3 regions of the Thalassolituus sp. ST750PaO-4 genome follow, and region 1 is predicted to be linked to each of the others. Evidence: predicted binding sites of a transcription regulator. Region 1 holds the regulator's gene; each other region holds the start of a gene.
The links. The regulator sigma-54, encoded in region 1, starts transcription at its own class of promoters, with help from an activator protein. The targets are predictions, from matches to a motif close to TGGCACNNNNNTTGCTNT.

Region 2: the regulator sigma-54 is predicted to act here: its motif matches at 2,760-2,777, upstream of HUF18_RS05260 (TorF family putative porin).
Region 3: the regulator sigma-54 is predicted to act here: its motif matches at 2,055-2,072, upstream of HUF18_RS08990 (CmpA/NrtA family ABC transporter substrate-binding protein).

What each region holds. Positions count from the first base shown of each region.
Region 1 is NZ_JABVCB010000008.1:38,324-46,149, forward strand. Features, by position in the region: gene HUF18_RS09580 (carbon-nitrogen hydrolase family protein) at 1-398, shown strand, start outside; gene yjgA (ribosome biogenesis factor YjgA) at 410-922, opposite strand; gene mgtE (magnesium transporter) at 944-2,299, opposite strand; gene HUF18_RS09595 (HPr family phosphocarrier protein) at 2,409-2,678, opposite strand; gene rapZ (RNase adapter RapZ) at 2,684-3,556, opposite strand; gene ptsN (PTS IIA-like nitrogen regulatory protein PtsN) at 3,590-4,054, opposite strand; gene hpf (ribosome hibernation-promoting factor, HPF/YfiA family) at 4,058-4,360, opposite strand; gene HUF18_RS09615 (RNA polymerase factor sigma-54) at 4,393-5,892, opposite strand; gene lptB (LPS export ABC transporter ATP-binding protein) at 6,021-6,746, opposite strand; gene lptA (lipopolysaccharide transport periplasmic protein LptA) at 6,743-7,324, opposite strand; gene lptC (LPS export ABC transporter periplasmic protein LptC) at 7,311-7,826, opposite strand, start outside.
Region 2 is NZ_JABVCB010000005.1:617,449-625,274, reverse strand. Features, by position in the region: gene HUF18_RS05270 (ammonium transporter) at 185-1,453, opposite strand; gene glnK (P-II family nitrogen regulator) at 1,499-1,837, opposite strand; gene HUF18_RS05260 (TorF family putative porin) at 1,916-2,668, opposite strand; gene HUF18_RS05255 (accessory factor UbiK family protein) at 3,065-3,310, shown strand; gene urtE (urea ABC transporter ATP-binding subunit UrtE) at 3,374-4,072, opposite strand; gene urtD (urea ABC transporter ATP-binding protein UrtD) at 4,095-4,874, opposite strand; gene urtC (urea ABC transporter permease subunit UrtC) at 4,871-6,100, opposite strand; gene urtB (urea ABC transporter permease subunit UrtB) at 6,112-7,749, opposite strand.
Region 3 is NZ_JABVCB010000007.1:710,252-718,077, forward strand. Features, by position in the region: gene HUF18_RS08985 (ABC transporter permease) at 1-420, opposite strand, end outside; gene HUF18_RS08990 (CmpA/NrtA family ABC transporter substrate-binding protein) at 525-1,922, opposite strand; gene HUF18_RS08995 (nitrate regulatory protein) at 2,286-3,572, opposite strand; gene HUF18_RS09000 (hypothetical protein) at 3,831-4,967, opposite strand; gene HUF18_RS09005 (SO2930 family diheme c-type cytochrome) at 4,958-6,166, opposite strand; gene HUF18_RS09010 (parallel beta-helix domain-containing protein) at 6,224-7,826, opposite strand, start outside.

The DNA of each region.
Region 1 (7,826 bases):
GGGATGAGGTGGTGCTTGTGGATACACCGGCCGGCCGACTGGGGCTGGCGATCTGTTACGACCTGCGCTTTCCGGGGTTGTTTCAGCGTCTGCGCGAGCAGGGCGCGGAGATGATTTCTGTGCCCGCGGCTTTTACCTACACCACCGGCGCAGCGCACTGGCAAACACTGCTGCGCGCCCGTGCGATTGAAACCCAGTGCTATGTGCTGGCCGCGAATCAGTGTGGCTGGCATGACGATAAACGCCGTACCTATGGTCATTCACAGATTATTGATGCCTGGGGAGCGGTGCTGACAGAGCTGGAAGAAGAGGCCGGAGTGGCGCTGGCGGAGATTGATCTGCCGCAGCTGGCGGAGGTACGCAAAAAAATGCCGGTGACTCAGCACCGGCGTTTCTGAACGGATGGCAGCTAGTCGGCCATCTGCTCCTTGATAAACTGAAACAGTTTTTTGTACGAACTGCCGGGCTTCGGTGGTTCGCTGCTCATTTCTTTCTGGGCGTTACGCACCAGATTACGCAGTTGCTGGCGGTCCACTGCCGGAAACTCTTCGATAAAAGCATTCAGCCCGTTGCTGTCGCTGACCAGACGGTTACGCCACAATTCCTGCTGGCGGATGCGGCGGCCGTAGGCTTCGCTGGACGGATCAAACAGGTCGAGTTTTGCCTGAATCGCATCCCGGTCTTCATCACCAACCAGACGGCCAATGTACTGCATATGACGACGCTTGGCTTCGTGCTGCTTCAGCCTGGCGTTTTCCACCAGAGCGTTGTACAGGGTTTCGCTGATCGGCAGCTCTTTCCACTTGGCAGCATTCAGCTCAGTCAGACGTTTGCCCAGTTCTTGCCAGCGCTCTGCTTCGCGCTTCATTTCGGACTTACTGACGTATTCGATCTCGTCGTCCGGGTAATCAGATTCGTTCATCAGGGGTACTTTAAATGCAGGTTACAGATAGAACAGGGTAGCTAACCCCAGGAAAGATAGAAAGCCGATCACGTCGGTGACGGTGGTCAGCACCACGCTGCCAGCCAGGGCGGGATCGATGCCACGGGCCTTGAGCAGCAGTGGCAGACTGGCGCCGGCCATTGCCGCCACCATCAGATTGATGATAATGGCCGCGCCGATAATCAGGGCGATCGCCGGGTCACGGAACCAGGCGTATGTAATTAAGGCGATAACCACAGCCCAGAGCACGCCATTAATGGCGGCGACCATTATTTCGCGGTTAAACAGCCAGCGGAAGTTGCTGCCGCTGAGATGGCCAAGTGCCTGGCCACGGATAACCAGAGTCAGCACCTGACTGCCGGCGATACCGCCCATGCTGGCGACAATAGGCATTAAAACAGCAAGAGCCACAACCTGCTCGATGGTTTTATCAAACAGGCCGATCACCGCAGAGGCGGCCAGTGCGGTGAGCAGATTAATGCCCAGCCAGACAGCACGGCGGCGGCTGGTTTTCAGCGTCGGGGCGAAGGTATCTTCTTCGTCATCCAGACCGGCCATACTCATCAGCGAGTGATCCGCAGTTTCGCGGATAACGTCAACCACGTCATCGATGGTGATACGGCCAAGCAGCATGCCGGCAGCATCGACAACTGGCGCCGAGACCAGATCGTGGCGTTCAAACAGTTTGGCAACTTCGCTCTCGTGCTGGGTTGCCTGAATAACCCGCGCGTCGGTGCTCATCACTTCACGCACGGTCTGTTGCGGGTCGCTGACCAGCAGTTTGCTGATCGCCAGCGTGCCGATAAATTCGTTCTGGCGGTTAACCACCAACAGGTTATCGGTCATAGCGGGCAGGGATTTGTGGCGGCGCAGGTAGCGCAGTACAACCTCAAGGGTGATATCCGGACGAATGGTCACGGTATCGGTGTTCATCAGACCACCGGCGCTGTCTTCCGGATAGCCCAGAACGGCTTCGAGACGGGCGCGGTCCTGGTGGTCCATCGACTCCAGAACTTCCTGAGTTACACGCTCAGGCAGCTGCTGCAGCATGTCGGCCACGTCATCGGTGTCGAGGTCGGCGGTCAGGTCGACAACTTCTTCCGCACTCATGTCGCTCAGGAAGTGGCTTTGCAGCTCTTCGCTGAGGTTCTGCATGACCTCGCCTTCGAGTTCCTTATCGACCAGTTCCCACAGCAGCTTACGGGCTTTAGGCGGAGAAGATTCGATCAGGTGGGCGATATCAACCGGTGCCAGACCCGAATTCAGGATGCGACGCACCTGCGCCAGCGCACCACTTTCCAGCGCGGCGGTCAGGCTGTGTAACTTGGCTTTAGCCTTTTCGGTCTGCTGTGCCATGCGTCGGTTCGGTCCAGGGGATGGTTGAATGCTCAGATTCTAGCCTGATTAGGCCTCTGATACCACGAAACTACTCGCAGAATTGCGCGTAGAAGATTGTTTTGCCGGGCTATTCTTCTTCGTCAAAACGCCGGTTAATAAGATCAATCAGGGCGGCCAGTGCGTGTTCAGCATCCTGGCCTTCAGCATGGATATGTATGTTGGTGCCTTTGCTGGCGGCCAGCATCATCACCGCCATAATGCTTTTACCGTCGACCATGCGGTCGGGGTAACCGACTTTGATCTGGCAGGAATAAGCAGCGGCGGTGGAAACCAGCTTGGCGGCTGCGCGGGCGTGCAGGCCCAGCTTATTGATGATGGTGATTTCGGTGCTGGTCATCCGTATCAGTCCTGATGAATGTCGGCACTGCCCAGCTCGCGGTGGCGGACCTGAACATTGCTGTAATGATGACAGAATTCTGCCTTAAGTTGCTCTGCCAGGTAAACGGAGCGGTGCTGCCCGCCGGTGCAGCCGATGGCAATGGTCATATAGCTGCGGTTGGCATCGACAAAGGCAGGCAGCCAGCGCTGAATAAACCCGCTGATGTCCTGCTGCATTTGTCCAACCTGAGGCTCCCGGGCAAGGAAATCAATGATTGCCGGGTCGCGCCCGGTAAAGGCGCGCAGTGCCGGGTCCCAGTAAGGGTTGGGCAGGTTGCGGACATCGAATACATAATCGGCATCAATCGGGATGCCATGCTTGAAGCCGAAAGATTCAAACAGAATGGCGATATCGGTGCTGGTTTTATCCGCCACCCGCAATTTAATCAGGCTGCGCAGCTCATGCACAGACATGCTGGTGGTATCCAGCGTCAGATCGGCAAGGTTGGCGATAGGCTCCAGCAGCAGGCGCTCTTTATCGATGGCTTCGGCCAGAGATGTGCTTTTACTGGTCAGTGGGTGCTTACGCCGGGTGGAGCTGAAGCGCTGCAGCAGCACTTCTTCGCTGGCGTCGAGATAGACGACATCCAGCTGGTATTCTTCGCTGGGCAGCTGGTGCAGTACATCGTGGATATTGTCGAAGGCATGGGGCAGATTGCGGGCGTCAACACTGACGGCGACTTTGGCCAGTTTTTCTTCGCTTTCGGTCTGGCGGGCCAGCGCTGGCAACAAAGCAACCGGCAGGTTATCAATGCAGTAGAAGCCCAGATCTTCCAGTACGTGCAGAGCACTGGATTTTCCTGAGCCGGACCGGCCGCTGATCACCACTAAACGCATTGCTGTGCTCCTCCATTGCCCGTTGGGCTGATGTCAGCCCGGTTGTCCGCTCAGCGCCCGCTGATAAAACCGTTGCGCATCCGGCGCTTTGCGCAGTGCCTCGCGGTAGGCCGGCTCGCTGAAGTTGCGTGCCAGCATCGCCAGAACCTGCAGGTGCTGTTCAGTAGCTTCTTCGGGAACCAGCAGAGCAAACACCAGATCGACCGGCTTGCGGTCAATGGCGTCGTAATCCACCGGCTCCACCAGACGCAGCAGTACGCCCATCGCCTGGTCGCACTGCTTCAGCCGGCAGTGGGGAATGGCAATACCTTCGCCAATCCCGGTGCTGCCGAGGCGTTCACGGCTGAGTAATCGCTCGTAAATATCGTCGGCAGAGCTGTCGCTGAGTTGTTCTGCGATAAAACCTGCCAGGTACTCCAGTAATTTCTTTTTACTGGAAACCGGAGCATCTATCAGACTGCGTTCCGGTGTGAGGATATCCTCGATGCGAATGTCCATTAATCAGCCTTGTCCGTGTTGCCGCGCCACCAGTTTTTCTTTGTGTTTCAGTACCTGACGGTCGAGCTTGTCGGTCATCTGATCGATTGCGGCATACATATCATCGTGCTCAGCGCTGGCGTGCAGGTCGGCACCGCTGACGTGGATGGTGGCTTCAGCAATCATGCGCTCTTTAATAACGGTCAGGGTTACCTGGCCGTTGGTGATGTTGTCAAAGTGGCGTCCCAGCTTGGACATTTTTTCGTCTACGTACGCTTGCAGAGATTCGGTAACGTCAACGTGGTGACCGCTGATATTAATCTTCATGTCCAGACTCCTTGTTGCTGGCTTGTTGTTTTTTAAATCAATTGTTTACGTTCGTTCGAAGGCGGAATCATCATAGCCTCACGGTATTTGGCTACCGTGCGCCGTGCCACCTGAATGCCTTTTTCACCCAACACTGCGGCGATTTTGTTGTCGCTCAGCGGTTTGCGGGCATTTTCTTCAGCAATCAGTTTTTTAATCATGGCACGGATTGCGGTGGAGGAACATTCGCCGCCGCCATCGGTACTGACATGGCTGGAGAAAAAGTACTTCAGCTCGAAGATTCCGCGTGGCGTGTGCATGTATTTCTGGGTGGTTACCCGGGAAATGGTGGATTCATGCATACCAACGGCTTCGGCAATATCGTGCAGCACCAGCGGCTTCATTGCTTCTTCGCCCTGTTCGAAAAACTCGATCTGATACTCGACGATTTTGGTGGCTACTTTCAGCAGGGTTTCGTTGCGGCTTTGCAGACTTTTGATAAACCAGCGCGCTTCCTGCAGGTGGTCGCGCAAGAAGGCGTTGTCGGTGCTGTTATCGGAACGGCGTACCAGTGAGGCGTAATCGGCGTTAACGCGCAGCTTGGGGGCGATATCCGGATTCAGCTCAACCCGCCATTCGTCGCGGATATTGCGTACCAGCACGTCGGGCACCACGTATTCGGCCTGCTCGGCACTGATGCCGGCACCTGGCTTGGGATTCAGTTCTTTAATCAGCCGCAGCACGGCTTTAAGGTCTTCTTCGCGCAGCTTGGTTTTGCGCATCAGCGTTGGGTAATCCTTGCTGCCCAGCAGCTCGATATAATCGCGGATGACCATTTTGGCTTCGTTCAGCCATGGGGTCTCAGCCGGCAGTTGCTGCAGTTGCAGCAGCAGGCATTCACGCAGATCGCGGGCAAAAGCACCGGCCGGATCAAACTGCTGCAGGCGGTGCAGTACGGCCATGACTTCGTCTTCTTCGACGTCCAGAGCCGGGTCCATGCTTTCCAGAATATCTTCGACGGTGGTGTGCAGATAGCCGTCGTCATCCACACCATCGATCAGCATCAGGGCGATCTCGCGGTCGGTATCTGACATAGGAGTCAGATTGAGTTGCCACAGCAGATGATCCTGCAGATCTTCGGTGCTGGCGTGGCGCGAGTCGTAATCGAAATCGTCGTCGATGGCATTACTGCTGCTGCCGGAGGCAACGCTGGCGGTGGTCTGGTAAGTATCTTCCCACTGACTGTCGACCGGCAGGTCGTCGGGGAGTTGTTCCTGCGACCACTGTTCATCCAGTTCCGGAGTGTCGTTGTGGCTGTCGTCCTGACTGCTGACTTCGTGGCTGCTGCTGGTGTCGTGATCGCTGTTGCGGGACAGATCGGGCAGGTCATCGTGCTCGTGTTCTTCTACTTCGAGCATCGGGTTGGAATCGAGGGCTTCCTGAATCTCCTGCTGCAGATCGAGGGTAGACAGCTGAAGCAGGCGGATGGCTTGTTGCAACTGAGGGGTCATGGTCAGGTGCTGACCCATCTTTAACTGAAGAGACGCTTTCATAAAAGTTCAGTAATCACTCAGTATCGGCATAGTCTGTGCATTATACGCCAAGCGGTAAACCTTGGAATCTTTTGTGCATCTTCCTTTGCTTTGGATCATCAGCCACTTCCCTGCAGCAGGGCTTGCCATCACAGGCGGAAATCCTCACCCAGGTACACTTTGCGTACCTGCTCGCTGGCCAATACCTGTTCAGCGGTGCCTTCGGCGATGATATGGCCACCCCCGACAATATAGGCTTTCTCACAGATAGCCAGAGTTTCCCTTACGTTGTGGTCGGTAATGAGTACGCCGATGCCACGTGCCTTGAGCTGTCGGATGATGTCCATGATGTCAGCTACAGAAATCGGGTCAACCCCGGCGAACGGCTCATCAAGCAGAATAAAGGACGGCTCAGCCGCCAGCGCGCGGGCAATCTCGACCCGGCGTCGTTCACCACCGGATAAGGCCATGCCCAGACTGCTGCGGATATGCTGAATATGAAACTCATTCAGCAGCTCTTCCAGTTTTTCCAGACGCTGTGCACGGTTGAGGTCTTTGCGGGTTTCGAGAATGGCGAGAATATTATCGGCCACACTTAATTTGCGGAAAATGGAGGCTTCCTGCGGCAGATAGCCAATGCCTTTCTGCGCCCGGCCGTGCATCGGCAGATGACTGATGTCTTCGTCGTCAATTTTGATGCGGCCTTTGTCAGCCTGCACCAGATTCACAATCATGTAGAAACAGGTGGTCTTACCGGCCCCGTTGGGTCCCAGCAGGCCAACGATCTGACCGCTTTGCACAGACATGGATACATCTTTTACCACTTCCCGGCCGTTATAGCTTTTCGCCAGGTTTTCGGCTTTCAGGGTCTTCATGGCTGTTCCTGTACTGGCTTGCTGTTATCGGTGGCAGGTTCTGCCGGAGCCTGTGGCTGAATCACGACTTTGATTCGTTGTTTTTCGCCATTACCACCAGTCTGGCCGGAGGTACTGGTGCCGCCGCTGGCGCTGACGGTTTCTTTGGTCATGTCATAGAGGATGCGCTCACCACTGAACAGGTTGCCGTCCTGCTGCAGTTGAGCATTGCCCTGAATGTTGACTTCACGTTGCCGGGCAAAGTAATCAATGCGCTGGCCGTGTGCTTTGGTCAGGGGTTTTCCCGGATTGATCTGTTGCTGATAGCGTGCCGGTTTTTTCGCTGTCCCTTCGGCAACGGCTTTTTCCAGTGTGTTATCGGTGCGGATAATCAGCAGGCGCTCCGATTCGATGCGCAGGGTTCCCTGAGTCAGAATCACATTGCCTTCATAAATAACAACGCCAGCCTTGCGGTCGAGCTCAGCGTGGTCAGAGAGAATGACCATTTCCTGCTGCCAGTCGTCGGGTAAGGCATAAGCAGAGGCTGCGCTGCACAGGACAAACAGGCCGGCCAGAAAACGATGATTATTGCGGAACATAGCGGCTATCCACCTGTGATTTGAATTCCATGCGCTGACGCGCGATATCCAGTGTCATACCGGTTGCATTGATATGTGTTTGCGGGCTTGTAATGGTTACCGGCTGATCAGTCTCGGCCAGTTGCTGGCGGCTGTGGTAGGTCAGGATGCTGGTTTCGATCAGAATATCGTCCGCAGCGTCGGCCGGATCGAGCGGCCGGATTTCGACCTGACCTACAAGGCGCAGCGACTGCTCGTTATCCTGTAGTGTTCCTTCGCGGGCATTGACCTGCCAGGTCTGGCCGTCATCATCGTCTGACATCAGCAGCGGCCCGGTAAAAAGGGTGCTTTTCGTCTGCGGATAATGGGTTGAACGTGCTGCAACAAAGGTTTGCTGTAATTCGCCATTACTGTCGTACTGGCGGTTGTACAGGCCTTCGCCATAGTAATCCGGTTCATGATTCTGCTGCTCACTCAGGGGGGGCGTCTGCTCCTGGGTGTAGCGATCCACTGCCAGCAGAGC
Region 2 (7,826 bases), on a different contig from region 1:
TCTTGCAAAGGGCTGTCACAATTACGACATACCAAATGCCAAATACAGCACTTTAGCATTAGCGTGTGTCACAGAATGTCTGATGTAGTTCACACTCTGTTTTCGTCCGGGTTTATTGCTCCAACAAAAAAGCCGGTCAGTTTCCTGACCGGCTTTTTTATTTCAGCTCTTGCTGAGTGACCAATTATTTATTGGTGAACTCAGGGTAAGCTTCCATACCGCACTCAGACAGATCAACGCCTTCGTACTCTTCTTCTTCAGTCACACGCAGACCCATGATGACTTTCAGCAGCATCCAGGTGATGAAAGAAGCCGCGAATACCCATACAAAGATCGTTGCCGCACCCATCAGCTGACCGCCGAAGGTAGTGCCGTCTGCAGTTACCGGTACAACCAGCAGACCGTACAGACCAACTACACCGTGTACAGAGATCGCACCAACCGGGTCGTCGATTTTCATTTTATCCAGAGTCAGGATAGACAGTACCACGATCAGACCACCCACCAGACCAATAATGGTCGCAGCGAAAGGGGTTGGAGTATCAGGGCTTGCAGTGATAGCAACCAGACCAGCCAGAGCACCGTTCAGAGCCATAGTCAGGTCCGCTTTGCGGAACAGGATGTAAGCCAGAACCAGAGCACCGATCAGACCACCAGCAGCGGCAGCGTTGGTGTTCATGAACACAACAGCTACTGCGTGTGCATTACCAATGTCGCCCAGTTTCAGTACAGAGCCACCGTTAAAGCCAAACCAGCCCATCCACAGGATGAAAGTACCCAGGGTAGCCAGTGGCAGGTTAGCGCCAGGGATCGCACGGATTTCACCGTTAGGACCGTACTTGCCTTTACGGGCACCCAGCAGGATCACACCAGCCAGTGCTGCAGCAGCACCTGCCATGTGTACGATGCCGGAACCTGCGAAGTCTTTGAAACCAAAGTCATCGCCCAGGCTGAACATGCCGAACACAGAAGCACCGCCCCAGGTCCAGGCACCTTCCATTGGGTAGATAACCGCAGTCATAACTACCGCAAACGCCAGGAAAGCCCACAGCTTCATACGCTCAGCAACAGCACCGGATACGATGGACATTGCAGTCGCTACGAACACAACCTGGAAGAAGAAGTCTGAAGCGCCGGAGTAGATAGAACCACCCTGGAAACCATCTTCACGTGCCGCGAAATCAGCCAGTACTGCAGCAGAATCCACTTCAGTGATACCAGACAGGAAGTAACCGCCGCCGTACATAATCTGATAACCACACACCAGATACATGGTGCAGGCAATCGCAAACAGAGCGACGTTTTTAGTCAGAATTTCAGTGGTATTTTTAGAGCGGACCAGACCCGCTTCCAGCATGGCGAAACCTGCCGCCATCCACATTACTAACGCACCGCATACCAGAAAATAAAAGGTATCCAACGCGTACTGGAGTTCGAAAATATTATTTTCCATTCTAAGCCCCCCGCATAAGGCTCTGATTCATTTAATGAGGAAGGATCAGATCGCGTCTGCGCCGGTTTCACCGGTACGGATACGAATGACTTGTTCCAGGTTGGTAACGAAGATTTTTCCGTCGCCAATCTTGCCGGTGTTCGCCGCTTTGGTGATGGCTTCGATGACTTTTTCAGTCAGGTCGTCAGCTACCGCTACGTCAATTTTTACCTTAGGCAGAAAATCCACCACGTATTCAGCACCACGATACAGTTCAGTGTGACCTTTCTGACGGCCGAAACCTTTTACTTCGGTCACTGTGATGCCCTGAACGCCAATCTCTGACAGCGCTTCACGCACATCGTCGAGTTTGAATGGCTTAACCACAGCTGTAATGAGTTTCATAGAAAACCCCTTTGTTAAACGCTACGAGTTTAGGTTTTATTAATGGCCCATGCGGGGGCACGGGCCATTGTATGCTTTTTACATAGAGATAGGCAGGCTGTAAGAAACAACCACTTTCAGATCTTCATCGATACCGGCTTCGCCTTTGTCCAGATCAGCGCTCTGATCGATTACTTTGGACAGAGTGAAAGCGATGTTGTCGTTAAAGGCATAACCTACATCCAGGTGGGTGTAGTCACTGTCATCGCCGTCATCGGCTTTACCCAGAGTCACAGAATAAGCATCCATCTCGTAACCCAGAGTCATGTAGCTGGAGTTATCGTCGCTTTCAGCACCAACTGGCTTGTAGTAAGCGAAAGAAGCGCCTTTGTAGCCCAGGCTGACAATGAAGTCAGAAGCATCAAACGTATTACCACGGCCAGCGGCTGTTACAGCGTAAGCACTTTCAACCTTGTCATTAGTTTCCGGGTCATCGCCCGCAACATAAGAGGTTTCTGCAACGCTTGGGTAAACATAAGTCCACAGGCTTACGTCGTAGCTGAAATCACCGATTTCAGCGCCGTAACCGATAAACAGGTCATATTCCTGACCCAGAACAGCATCACCACTGGAAGCCCATACACCAGCGTAAGCACCGGATGCACTAACAGTCAGATCACCAGATACAGCAGGAACACCGCTTGAGCCACTCAGATCCTGACCGCGCCACAGGTACATGTTGGCAACAGAAGCCGATGCAGAAACTTCAACTTCAGCCTGCGCAGTAGAAACAGCGGCCAGACCTGCAGTCATCACACCAGCCAGAGCGATTGCTTGAGACAGTTTTTTCATGGTTCTTTTCCTTCATCAGTTATTCAAAGCTTTTATTAAGTAAACCGGTGAGCGCACCGTTTTCTTTCTGTACTTACCTTGTACATGTCTTATAGCAGCGGCTGTGCCAACTTTTAAAAAATGCGGTTTTTCAGGGAGTTAGCAACAACCATCCGCTAAAAAGCCCTCATAGCAGTTCAACGGCGGTGCATCGGGCTGTTTTTCAGCCCCTTTTGGTGCACCTGCAAATCAGCATAGGCACTAAATTGATGCACAAGCAGGTCAGGGGAAATAAAACGGGGCAAAGGCCCGGATTGACATAAAGCAAAAGCATGGCGGCATCGCAGGTCACGCCCGCTACTGGGGCCATATTGCCTGGCGTGGTAAACTCCCGCCGGTATATAAGGAAGCCCTATGATGAACAGCGAACAAATCCGTAACCGTGTCGAACAACTGTTGCAACAAAGCCCACTGGCCGGTCTGTCAGCCGATGTACGCTTAATGCTGCAAAGCCAGTTACAGAGCCTGCTGAGCAGCGCCAATCTGATCAGCCGTGAAGAATTTGAAGTACAGGCGGAAGCGCTGCGCCGCACCCAGGCGAAACTGGCGGAGCTGGAAAGCAAACTCAGCCAGCTGGAACAGCAGCAGAATCAGACGCAGTAATAGCAGCGCATAAAAAAGCCGGAGCATGCTCCGGCTTTTTCTATTAGTGCATCTGCATCCGCGCTAAATCGCCAGCAGCTCTTTCGCCTGCTGCGAGCTGGCTAACTCGCTGCCAGCGCCGGATGCCACCACCCGCCCCCGCTCCAGAATAATAAATTCATCCGCCAGTTCGGCGGCAAAATCAAGATACTGCTCAACCAGCACAATGGCCATTTCGCCGCGATCACGCAGCAGCTTAATCACACTGCCGATGTCTTTAATAATGGAGGGCTGAATCCCTTCGGTCGGTTCATCCAGAATCAGCAGTTTGGGTTTCAGCAATAACGCCCGGGCAATCGCCAGTTGTTGCTGCTGTCCGCCGGATAAATCACCGCCACGGCGTTTCAGCATTTGCTGCAGCACCGGAAACAGCGAATAGATTTCCGGGTCGATACGGCGCTGACTTTTCGGCAGCGCTGAAAATGCCGTCTGCAGATTTTCTTCCACCGTCAGCTGAGAAAAAATATCCCGGCCCTGTGGGACATAGGCAATGCCCTGACGTGCACGATCAAAGGGAGCGATGCCGTTCAGCGACGTACCCTGCCACTGAATATCCCCTTTACCGGCACTCAGGTGGCCCGACAGCGCTTTCATTAACGTGGTTTTACCCACACCGTTGCGCCCCAGCACACAGGTGACCTTACCGACAGCGGCACTCATGCAGACGTTATACAGCGCCTGACTCGCGCCATAAGAAACATCCAGTTGGTTTACATTTAACATCCCATCATCCTCCGTAACCGGATCAGCGTCCCAGATAGACTTCGATCACCTGTGGGTTAGTTTTCACCGTTGCCAGCGAACCTTCCGCCAGCACATGACCTTCGTGCAGCACAGTGACCTTGCAATCCAGCGCTTCGATAAAATCCATATCGTGCTCCACCACCATTAATGAATGTTTCTGCGCCAGGCGCTTAAACAGTTCGGCGGTCTTCATGGTTTCTTCATCGGTCATACCGGCGGCCGGTTCATCGATCAGCAACAGCTGTGGCTCCTGTCCGAGCAGCATGCCGATTTCCAGCCACTGCTTCTGACCATGGGATAAATTACCGGCCAGTTCATCGCGTTTATCCGCCAGATCGATCATGGCCAGAATCTCATCCAGCTTCTGTGCTTTTTCGGCGGTCAGTTTATGCAACAACGCCTGCCAGATACTGCGTCCGCCTTTCAGCGACATTTCCAGATTCTCAAATACCGTCAGGCTTTCGATCACACTGGGCTTCTGGAATTTACGGCCGACGCCGAGGTTGGCGACATCCGCTTCATCAAAGCGGGTCAGGTCGTGCTGACTGTTGGCATTATCGGTAAAGATAATGGTGCCGGTATCAGGGCGGGTTTTTCCGGTAATCACATCCATCATGGTGGTTTTACCGGCGCCGTTCGGCCCGATAATGGCGCGCATTTCACCCGGAGCGATGACCATGGATAACGAATTCAGCGCTTTAAAACCATCGAAGCTGACGCTGACACCATCCATATACAGCACCGCCGGGTTATCAATATGCTTTGGCGTTTGCAGGCTCATACTTTTTCTCCCTGCACAAAGTTCAGTTTATCCTGCTGCTCAGGTGCAGCCTTGCTTTGCGTTTCAGTATTCAACGCCGGCGGATTGTCTTCGGCCTCTGCCTGATGTTTTTTCTGCTGATATTTTTCTTTCAGCTGTGCCCATAAACCCACCACGCCTTTCGGCAGATACAGAGTGGTCAGCACAAACAAGCCACCCAGCATAAACAGCCAGAGTTCAGCAAAGGCACCGGTAAAATAGGTCTTGGCATAATTCACCAGCATGGCACCAATAACCGCACCAAACAGTGTGCCGCGGCCACCCACCGCCACCCAGATAATAATTTCAATGGAATTAATCGGCGCGAATTCGCCCGGATTAATAATGCCGACCTGAGGTACGTATAAGGCTCCGGCCACACCGGCCAGCATCGACGACACCACAAAGACAAACAGCTTGTAATGCTCAACCCGGTAACCGAGGAAGCGAGCACGGGATTCCGAATCACGGATAGCCACCAGCACCCGGCCGAGTTTTGAGGTGACAATAAAGCGGCTGATTAAATAACCCAGTATTAAAGCCAGCACCGAGGCCACAAAGAGCACTGCACGGGTATTATCCGACTGCAGGCTGTAACCGAGAATATCTTTAAAGTCGGTTAACCCATTATTGCCACCAAAGCCCATATCGTTGCGGAAAAAGGCCAGTAACAAGGCATAAGTCAGCGCCTGGGTAATAATCGACAGATACACCCCGGTTACCCGCGAACGGAATGCCAGCGCGCCGAATACAAAAGCAAGAATGCCCGGCGCCAGCAGCACCATCAGCATGGCAAACCAGAACTGATCAAAACCAAGCCAGTACCATGGCAGCTCCGTCCAGTTAAGGAACACCATAAAGTCAGGCAGTTCCGGATTACCGTACACACCGCGGTCGCCAATCTGACGCATCAGATACATGCCCATCGCATAACCACCCAGCGCAAAAAATGCACCGTGGCCCAGACTTAAAATACCGCAGTAGCCCCAGATTAAATCCACCGCAATCGCCAGCAGGGCATAACACAGGTATTTGCCCAGCAATGTCATGGTGTAAGTCGATACGTGGAAGAATGATCCTTCCGGTAATAACAGATTACTGAGCGGAATAAACACCGCCATCAGCACCAGTATCAGCAGTAATTTTCGTCCTGCGGCATCGTTCATCAGCAAACGGGTTAAAGGGCCGAATTGTTTTGTCTGTGTCATATCCCTGCCCCTTAACCGTTATCCACAGCACGGCCTTTGAGCGCGAATAATCCGCGTGGCCGTTTCTGGATAAACAGAATGATAAATACCAGCACCATAATTTTTGCCAGAACTGCACCGGCTAATGGTTCGAAGATTTTATTGGCCACACCCAGCGTCATAGCGCCGACCAGCGTGCCCCATAAATTGCCGACACCACCAAAGACCACAACCATAAAGGAATCGATAATATACGCCTGCCCCAGATTCGGGCCGACGTTGGTCAGCTGTGATAAGGCCACGCCGGCAATCCCGGCAATACCGGAACCCAGACCAAAGGTCAGCGCATCGACCCAGCCGGTTTTAATCCCCATTGAGCTGGCCATCGGCCGGTTCATGGTGACCGCACGCATCTGCAGACCAAACAAGGTGCGCTTTAATACCAGTGCCAATACCGCCAGCACCATCAGGCTGAAAATAATGATGTACAGACGGTTCCAGGTCAGCTCCAGCGCCGGGTTAATCATAAAAGTACCGGCCATCCAGTCTGGCGTGGCCACTTCACGGTTTAACGGACTGAAAATCGAACGCACAGCCTGCTGCAGAATCAGACTGATACCAAAGGTCGCCAATAAGGTTTCCAGCGGACGGCCATATAAATGGCGGATCACGCTGCGTTCAATCAGCACGCCAACTAACCCACTGACCAGAAATGCCGCAGGCACGGCCACGACCAGCGATAAGCCGATATGCTCCGGCATCAGCAACTGCACCACATAGGTGGTATAGGCACCGAGCATAATCATTTCGCCGTGGGCCATATTAATAACGCCCATCACGCCGAACGTGATGGCCAGACCAATAGCTGCCAGCAGCAAGACCGCGCCCAGCGCCAGACCAAAATACAGATTCTCGATATAGCCATTAATGCTGACCAGTTTTTCGATATCGGTCAGCGTGGTTTGCGCCAGCTGGTATTCATTTTTACGTGACAGTTTTTCTTCATCACTGAAACTGCGGATAAATTCACTCAGTCCGGCACGCACTTCCGGATACAGTGCACCATCCAATGCGGTAAGCCCCTCAATCCGCTCTTCAGTCTGATCGGCTTTCAGTTGCATCAGCGCGCGTACCTGGTGCAGAACCTCAGCCACAGAATTGTCAGTTTCCCGCTGCAGTGCCTGATCAATAAATGCCCGGTCGATATCATCACTGCTTTTCAGCAGATTCTGTGCAGCCGCCATGCGCTGTGATTTATGCTTCGATGAAATCTGTGCGCGGGAAATCAGGCTGCGTAATGCAACCCGCAATGAATTATTAACACCAATTTTTTTAATATCGCGCTTACCCAGCCCGGTGACGGCTTGCAGGGTAAAGGCGTCCTGCGCACTGTCCGGCTCACCGGAACTGTCGACCAGTAACAATTGCCCGTTGCTTTTAACGTAATACAGGCGGCTGTCGAGTAATGCCTGCAAAATAACAATGGCCTGATCATCTTCAGCCAGCGCAATCTGCTCGGCCAGCGCCGCTTTTTCTTTATAGTTTGCACTGATTAATTGCTGACTGAGTTCTGCCAGAGAAGGCTGAGTATCAGCATTGTTTGCCAGTAGATTATGGCTGGCCGAAAGTAATAAGACGGCGAAAAAAACACGTCTGAATAATGTGAACATGGGAACATCCTGTTGGAAAGGGACTGCACGCCTGCGCAGCGTTATATCAACGCCGGCAAACGTGCAGCGGGTCGGGC
Region 3 (7,826 bases), on a different contig from region 1:
CAGAAAACCGCTCAGAACTGTAATCAGGCTGGTACCAATCTGATCGACGTAGGTTGGCTTACCGGTGTAGTCGCGGATTTTGACGATATAGTCCGGGTCCTGTGCCAGACGCCGGGCATTACGTTCATCCTGGCGCTGGTAAAAAGCGGCTGCTTTTTCACGCTCTGTAATATGTTCGCTGATCAGGGTTTTACTCTGGATCAGGACATCGGCAGGTCCGGGGAATTTTCCCAGAGAAGTGTTAATGCTTGATGCGGCCGCATGCCAGATCATTAAAAACACCAGAATCCCTGCCAGAGGAATGCCGATGGCTTTGGCAATAATGCTCAGGTTCTGGCTGCGGTTTTCTCCCTGAGCGGCTTTAATCATCGGTTCCAGCCAGCTTATTTTGCTTAATGTTTGGGTCAGGGCAATGCTCATAGGATCTCCTTGACGGATTCAGTTGACTGCACAATTTCGATGAATGTGTGATGGTTTCCGGCTGTTTTAGTCCGGCTGTTAAAACAGCCGGCTTATTCCCTGTGTTACAGCTTTTGCTCGCCTTTCAGGCCGATAGCAAACTTCTGCAGGTAAGCATTCGGTTGCTGACCGTCATAGGTGATGTTGTCGATAAATTCCGTTTGTGGGGCACGGAAGCCGCTTTCATTGCTGAAGTCAGGGAAGTCTTTGGCATCGGCTTTACCTTCAGCAATAAGTGCTTTGGCTGCTTCTGCGTAAATGTCAGGGCGATACACTTTTTTCGCGATGTCTTTGTACCAGTCATCCGATTTAGCTTCGGCAATCTGGCCCCAGCGGCGCATCTGTGTCAGATACCAGATGGCATCGGAGTAATAAGGGTAGGTGGCGTTGTAGCGGAAAAAGACATTGAAATCCGGTACAGAGCGCTTATCGCCTTTTTCATATTCGAAAGTACCGGTCATGGAGTTAGCAATCACTTTGTAATCGGCGCCTACATACTGTGGCTTGGCCAGAATTTTTACTGCCTCCTCGCGGTTGGCATTATTGTTTTCATCAAGCCAGGCGGCAGCACGGATCAGTGCTTTGACCACACGCTTGTGAGTGTTCGGATATTTTTCTGCCCAGGTTTTGTTGACGCCAAATACTTTTTCCGGATTGTTTTTCCAGATTTCGTAGTCGGTAATCACCGGAACACCGATGCCTTTAAAGACGGCCTGCTGGTTCCAGGGTTCGCCTACGCAATAACCATAAATCGTACCGGCTTCCATCGTTGCCGGCATTTGTGGTGGCGGTGTAACCGAAAGCAGGGCATCAGCATTCAGCTGACCGGAGGTGTCGCCTTTCGACGGTGCGTAATAACCCGGGTTAATACCGCCAGCCGCCAGCCAGTAGCGTAATTCGTAGTTGTGGGTGGATACCGGAAAAACCATGCCCATATTAAATGGCTTACCCTGGGCTTTGTATTTTTCTATGACTGGTTTCAGGTAATCGGCTTTAATCGGGTGTACGGGTTTTCCTTCAGCATCTTTGGGGATAAAGGGTTTCATTTGCTGCCAGACATCATTGGAAACGGTAATGGCATTGCCGTTTAAATCCATACTGAAGGCGGTAATGATATCGGCTTTGGTACCAAACCCAATGGTTGCGCCCAATGGCTGGCCCGCCAGCATATGGGCGCCATCCAGCTGGCCATCAATCACGCGGTCGAGTAGTACTTTCCAGTTTGCCTGTGCTTCGAGGGTGACATACAAGCCTTCGTCCTCAAAGAAACCCTTTTCATAGGCAATAGCCAGCGGTGCCATATCGGTTAATTTAATAAAACCGAATTTAAGCTCTTCTTTTTCCGGATAATCATCAGCATGACTGAGTGGTATCGATAATGCCGATAAACCACTGGCCAGACCTGTGGTCAGAATCAATGCACTTTTTATCAGTGTGCGGCGCAGAGTGTTCAGTCCTTGCATGGTCTTCCCCTTTCTTGGCAACAAAAAAAAGGCGCCACAACGGTTGCCCGTTGTAAGCGCCTTTGCTGTTAAAATGTGTCAGTACGGTTACCCGCCATTGGGTATGCACTGAATAAGAAATTCAGAATAAGTATTGCCAGAAGCGTGCCAGAGTTTTCGGACAATGTCCGTCTATGGCGTTTTTAACGCATTTTAATCCGCTAACTTCCTGTTTTTATTTGGATTGCAATCAACCGTAAGGCTTTTAAAAGCGGTTGTCGGGAATAAAAAAATCCCTGCGTTTTTACGGCAAGGATTTTTTTTGCTCTGCTGAAGAGCAGGTTATGCGCTGGTGCTGCGACTTGGTGCAGTACACAACCTGATTTAAAGAAGCTCGGTCATGCTTAATAAACCGGCGGCAACATCCACCAGACGGCGGTTCTGATTCATCGCCATACTGCGTAATAACGCATAGGCTTCCTGTTCGCTCATCTGGCGGCGCTGAATCAGTTCACGTTTGGCGCGGTCAATCAGTTTGCGCTCATGCAGTTCTGTACGGGCGGCATCCAGTTCATCATTCAGGCTTTTTAAGCGTTGGCCCTGAGCTTCGATTAATTCGACCACCGGCTTACTGACGTTATGTACCATATCGTCATCGGGACCGCTGAGAGCATGGTCTGACTCATGCCCGGCGGACTGTGAATGGCTGACGTACAGAGCAAACGAAGGAACATCGTCGAACGCTCCGCGTTGCAGGTCGTTGCCTTGTTGGTCGGGACTCAATGCTGCTTCGCGTACCGCAAGAATGCGTTGCTGGCTGTGGGAGAGGAGTTGGGTTTCCAACACTTCTTCGACATATTTGATGGCATCCAGCCGTTCAGAACAGCAGATAAACCAGCGCACATCATAATCCGCTGCCGCCAGTGACTGGGGGCCGGCGGTCAGGGCCAGACGCCGCAGGCGTTCAAATTCGAGCTGGAATTCACCGCGCTGAACCTGTTCCCAGGCGCTCAGAGCTTCGTCACTGGCATAATCGCTGAAAATATGGAAACAGCGATCCTGGCGGTCGATTAATTGTGTCAGGCGCTGACGCAGGCCGGGGTCAAATTCGTGAGCGGAAAATCCGGCAGCCCCACAGGCGCGTTCCTGTCCGGCCAGCTCTTTGCCCTGCATTAAATTAAACATGGCGACGAGAATACGTGCGGTTATTTCATCGGCCGCGTTGCCTGCGGCCTCGAACACCACGGCCAGTAAGCTCTGAATCATTTCGGAATAGGCTTTGATGGCAACGGTGGTATTGAATTTCAGCTGTTCTACATCCTGCCGCAGTTGTGGCAGTCGTTCGAGACTGTGCAGGGCATAACCCAGACGGCGGAACCAGCGTGCGGGAAAGGCATGCTGCCCGTGCTCTGGCAGTAAGTTGGCCAGAGCTTTATGAAACAGCGCCAGTTGCTCATTGCTGCTGTGCCACTGTTGTTGCAGTTCTTGCTGGCAGCGCAGGCCAGCACTGCCAAGAAAGCGGTTGGATAATCCGCGTTCGTACTGCAGCTGATGCAACAGATTGCTGATGGCAATCACCAGTTGGCCGGTACGGGCAAACTGTTCAAGTTCCTGTATTTCCTGTTGCTGACCGAGGTTCAGAAAATAGGCAACGCTGTGAAGATCCTGCACGGAAATGAATCCTTCTTTGCAAATAAATAAAGGCTTTGCTCAGTGCTGGTGCAAGATGAATACCAGATGTGAAATATCGGTTAATAAACGGAAGTGCAGCTGACGGTTGTGCAGCCGCTGATCAGATTAACGGGCCTGGGGACAGGGAAAAGCCTCTGAGCCGGTCAGGGAGCAGGGTTGAGGCAGACTGCCTGCGCTGTAAAGCGGCAGAGCGATATGAGATCGCTCTGTTCTGGTGCAAAGCTGCTGGTGGCCGTTTCAGCCGCTGGCACAGTCCTGAGCGGGCAGGGTATCGATCCAGGCCCGTATTAAGGCGACGGCGTCTTTGTCGGGCACGCTGCGTCCTATCGGCGGCATCCGGTCGGCTGCACCGTTTAATTCCATGCGTAACGGCAGGCTGGAGTCATTACCGCGCCCGGGCCAGATATCAAAGCCTCCGCCACGCCAGCCATGGGCCGAGTTGCAGACACCATGGGTATAGTCAATGGCGGTGCGCCAGTATTCCAGCCGCAGGCCGGAAAGGGCGGCGGCGCCGTTGTCGTTGTGGCAGTGAGCGCAGTTAATATCCAGATAGGCTTTGGCACGTTGTTGCAGCGGTGCTGATGTATCGCGCCAGTCAGGTGCATAAGGATGCTCACCGGCCGGCAAGGTAATAAGCCCCAGAGACTGCCAGTGCTCAAGCTGGTTTACCGGCTGGCCATTCACTTCAATAGTCTGATTCAGATGGCGGATCTTCGGACCAATGGGCACAAAACTGAGCTGGTCATTGATTTTAACCTGATGGCAGTTCTGGCAGCGCAACAGAGAGGGCGATTCATAGGTCAGATTCAGCATTTCGCCTTTATGGCTGAAACTGACAGGTGTCTGGCTGCCAGCTATCGCCAGGCGGGCATCATTAATGCTGTTATCCCAGACATAAGGAATAAATATCCAGCCACTGCTGCGTTTGACCAGCAGGCGGACTTCCATAATATCTTCTGCACTGTCTGTGGTGCTTTGTGTGGGCATAGCAAAGACTTTAACGATGACACTGCCGGTTGGAAAATCGAGCACATCCTGTTGCTGGTAACCGAGCTGAGTACCTTCCGGCAGAAAGATATAGCGGTATTTGCGTGCATGATCGGTAAATAATTCACTGCCCAATTTATAATAAATACCGCCATTGCTGTTTTTAATATCGGAGGGTAATCCTTTAAACAGACCATATTGCGATAATAACGGACAGCGCGTTTGCTGCAGGGCCTGCCAGTTAATTTCGCTGCCGGATTGGTCGCAGAGTGGGTCCGCGGAAAGGGCTGGGGTATGGTTTTCGTCCGCGCTGCCGGCTCCGCAGCCGATCAGCAATAGCATTAAAAAAAGGGCGCAGAAGCGCCCGGTGACATTAATTAATTGCACAATGCCGGGTCCAGACTGTCAATCCAGGCTTTGATCAGTGCAGTACCTTCGGTATGAATAACCGCGCGGCCCAGTGGTGGCATGATCAGGCCGGCCTTGGTGGTATTCATACGGTTATACAGCAGCGACTGGGAAGAATCGCCGGGTACAATAATCCAGGTTGAACCGGGTTGTGAGCCGGAAACCGGTCCTGCGCAGACACCATGATACTGTTCGTTACCCTGCCATGGGACATTGTAGCCAGCACGGAAAGCCGTATTGCTGGCCTGACCTTCGGTACGGTGGCAATGAGCACAGTTAATATCGATCCAGGATTTAGCCGTTGCGGTCAGCAGTTCTTGTGTACCACTGTATTCACCGAGAGATTTATAGTCACTGAAGTCCGCCGCTTTCTGAATGCTGCTGTTTTCGGCCGGCAGTCCGGACAGCATATTCTCCTCTACCCATTTGTTGAGCTGATTTTTCGGGCCCTGACCAAAATCATAATCGGAATTCAGATAGCGGGCTTTGGGGCCGATCGGGGCGAAATAAGCCGGCGTCGGATCGACACCATTGACAGCATCAAGAATGCCGTTGGGATTAAACTGATGGCAGTTGGTACAGGAATTCTGATTTGGCACACCATAATTAAACGACAGGGTATCTTCACCGTGTTTCAGATTATTAATGGCTACCACCTCACCGGTCTTATCCCAGACGGCTTCGGTTTCTGCTGCGTTCCATACATATGGGCGGGCTACCCAGCCACCTGCTTTTTTGATCAGCAAGCGGGTTTCAATAATTCTTTCCTTTTCTACACCACGATCAGAGGTGTCGGCGGGCATGGTAAAGGTTTTGGTAATGACGGTGCCGACGGGAAATTCAAAAACTTCTTTTTCTGAATAGGTGGCTGTTTGTCCTTCGGGGATAAATACAAAACGATACTTGGATGCGTAGTCGGTAAACAGTGGTGCAGAGAGGCTGTAGGGCAGTCCGCGCGTACTGGCATTCTGTGTCGGGTCGCAAGGGTTATCAAATAACTGATATTCAGCCAGTGTTGCAGCATCGGCCTGCAGTACTTTTTCCCAGTTAACGTTTTTTTCCGATGAGATACACGCAGACGATGAACCGGTATTGTCGCTATTGCTGCTGCTTTCGCCGCCACAGGCAGTCAGTAATACAGCGGCTGAAATTACTGCCAGAGAATTGATATATTTCATAAATTTAATCCGCAATACAGACTTGGATAAGCCGGGGGCCTATGGCCCCCGTGGAGATTACAGAGCGCAGGACGGGTTGGTGGAATCGTCAGCGGTGCAACCAAAGGTTTGAGCATTAAAAGTAACGGTAGCGGCCGTTCCTTCGAAGCCTGAAGCACAGCTCATGGTGCCACTCGGGTCTGCCATAATGGCTCCCGCAAGGCTGAGATTACCGCTGAGCTGTTCCAGTTTGGTAAGCGGTGAGCCGTCGACAAAGGTGCCGGCGGTTGCGCTGGTCTCATAGACAGAAGCCGCAAACAGATCCACACCATCAATACCATTGTCAGACTGACACAGGCCACCATCGGTCGCGTAAGGGGCAAATTTGCTCAGGTCGATTGCCGTGTAATCAGGAGCACCAGGAATATTGGCTTTTACTGCAGCCGCTACCTGATTAATGCCGCCGGCAATGGCCTGCATAATGCTTTCACCTTCACCGCCCGGATTTGGTGTATTGGCCAGCAGCTCACCAACACCATCATAAAGAATATGAGGCACAGTGGTTTTACCGCCTGCGACATCCGGTAACTGGCTGTGGAAGTCCGTATAGCCGTCGATCAGATCCTGAATCAGCGCGCCTTGTGGGTTATTCAGCGCGGCAGCGAGGCTGATGGTGTTGTTGTGAATATTGATGTTGCGTACAAACGGTGACCAGCCATCCATAAAGACTTCGGCATATGGGTGAATATCACCGTAGCTCATGACTTCACCGCCAACGTCCTGATCCGGAACGGCAGCGACTTTGTCATCTGGCAGCATGTAGGAAGTAATAGCGATAGAGGTTGTCTGGTGGTCTTTGATGGTGTTGTTGTAAATCTCAACGTCGGATGTTGAGAGTACGATCACACCGGTACCTGGTGGCACGATATGAACACCACCGGCAAAGGTGCCGACTTTGGCGAAGTTAGGTGCGTTGTTGGCTTCAACATTGTTGTCGAATACGCGCACGCCGGAACCGTATTTACCGTTGCCGATTGGCAGATCAAAAATCAGGATACCGCCGGTGTTGCCGGTAGCGGTGTTGCCATATACGTCCGCCTCGGTGCTGTTTTCGATTTCGATACCAGCGACGTTTTTCTCGGCAATGTTGTTACGCACAACGATCTTGTCAGACTGACCCACATAAATACCGGCATCGGCAGAGCCTTTTACGTAACAGTCTTCAATCAGTACGTTGCTGGTCTGTACCGGATACAGACCATAGGCACCGTTGGTTGACTGGTAATCGGTCTCCCACACAGTCGCCATGCGACGCATGATCACGCCATCGGATTTGGTCACTTTAAGAGCGTTGTTATTCGACTCGTAGATGGCGAAATCTTCAAAAATAAGATTGTTGGTATTGTTGATCAGGAAACCATCGGAAGCGGCGCCGCTGGCGTCGATAATGGTTTTCTCCATGCCAGCGCCACGGAAGGTGAGGTTGGATACCGGAATGTTATCGACCAGACCGTTAAAATCGATGGTGTTGGTGAAGGCATAACGCCCCTGAGGTAATACAAAGGTGTCGCCGGTTTCTGCCCCGGCCAGTGCTTCAATCAGCTCATCCTGAACGGCTTTGTCGCTCAGGTCGCTGGCCGAACCGATACAGATAACCCGTGCCCCGGAGGTGCTGCTGTCG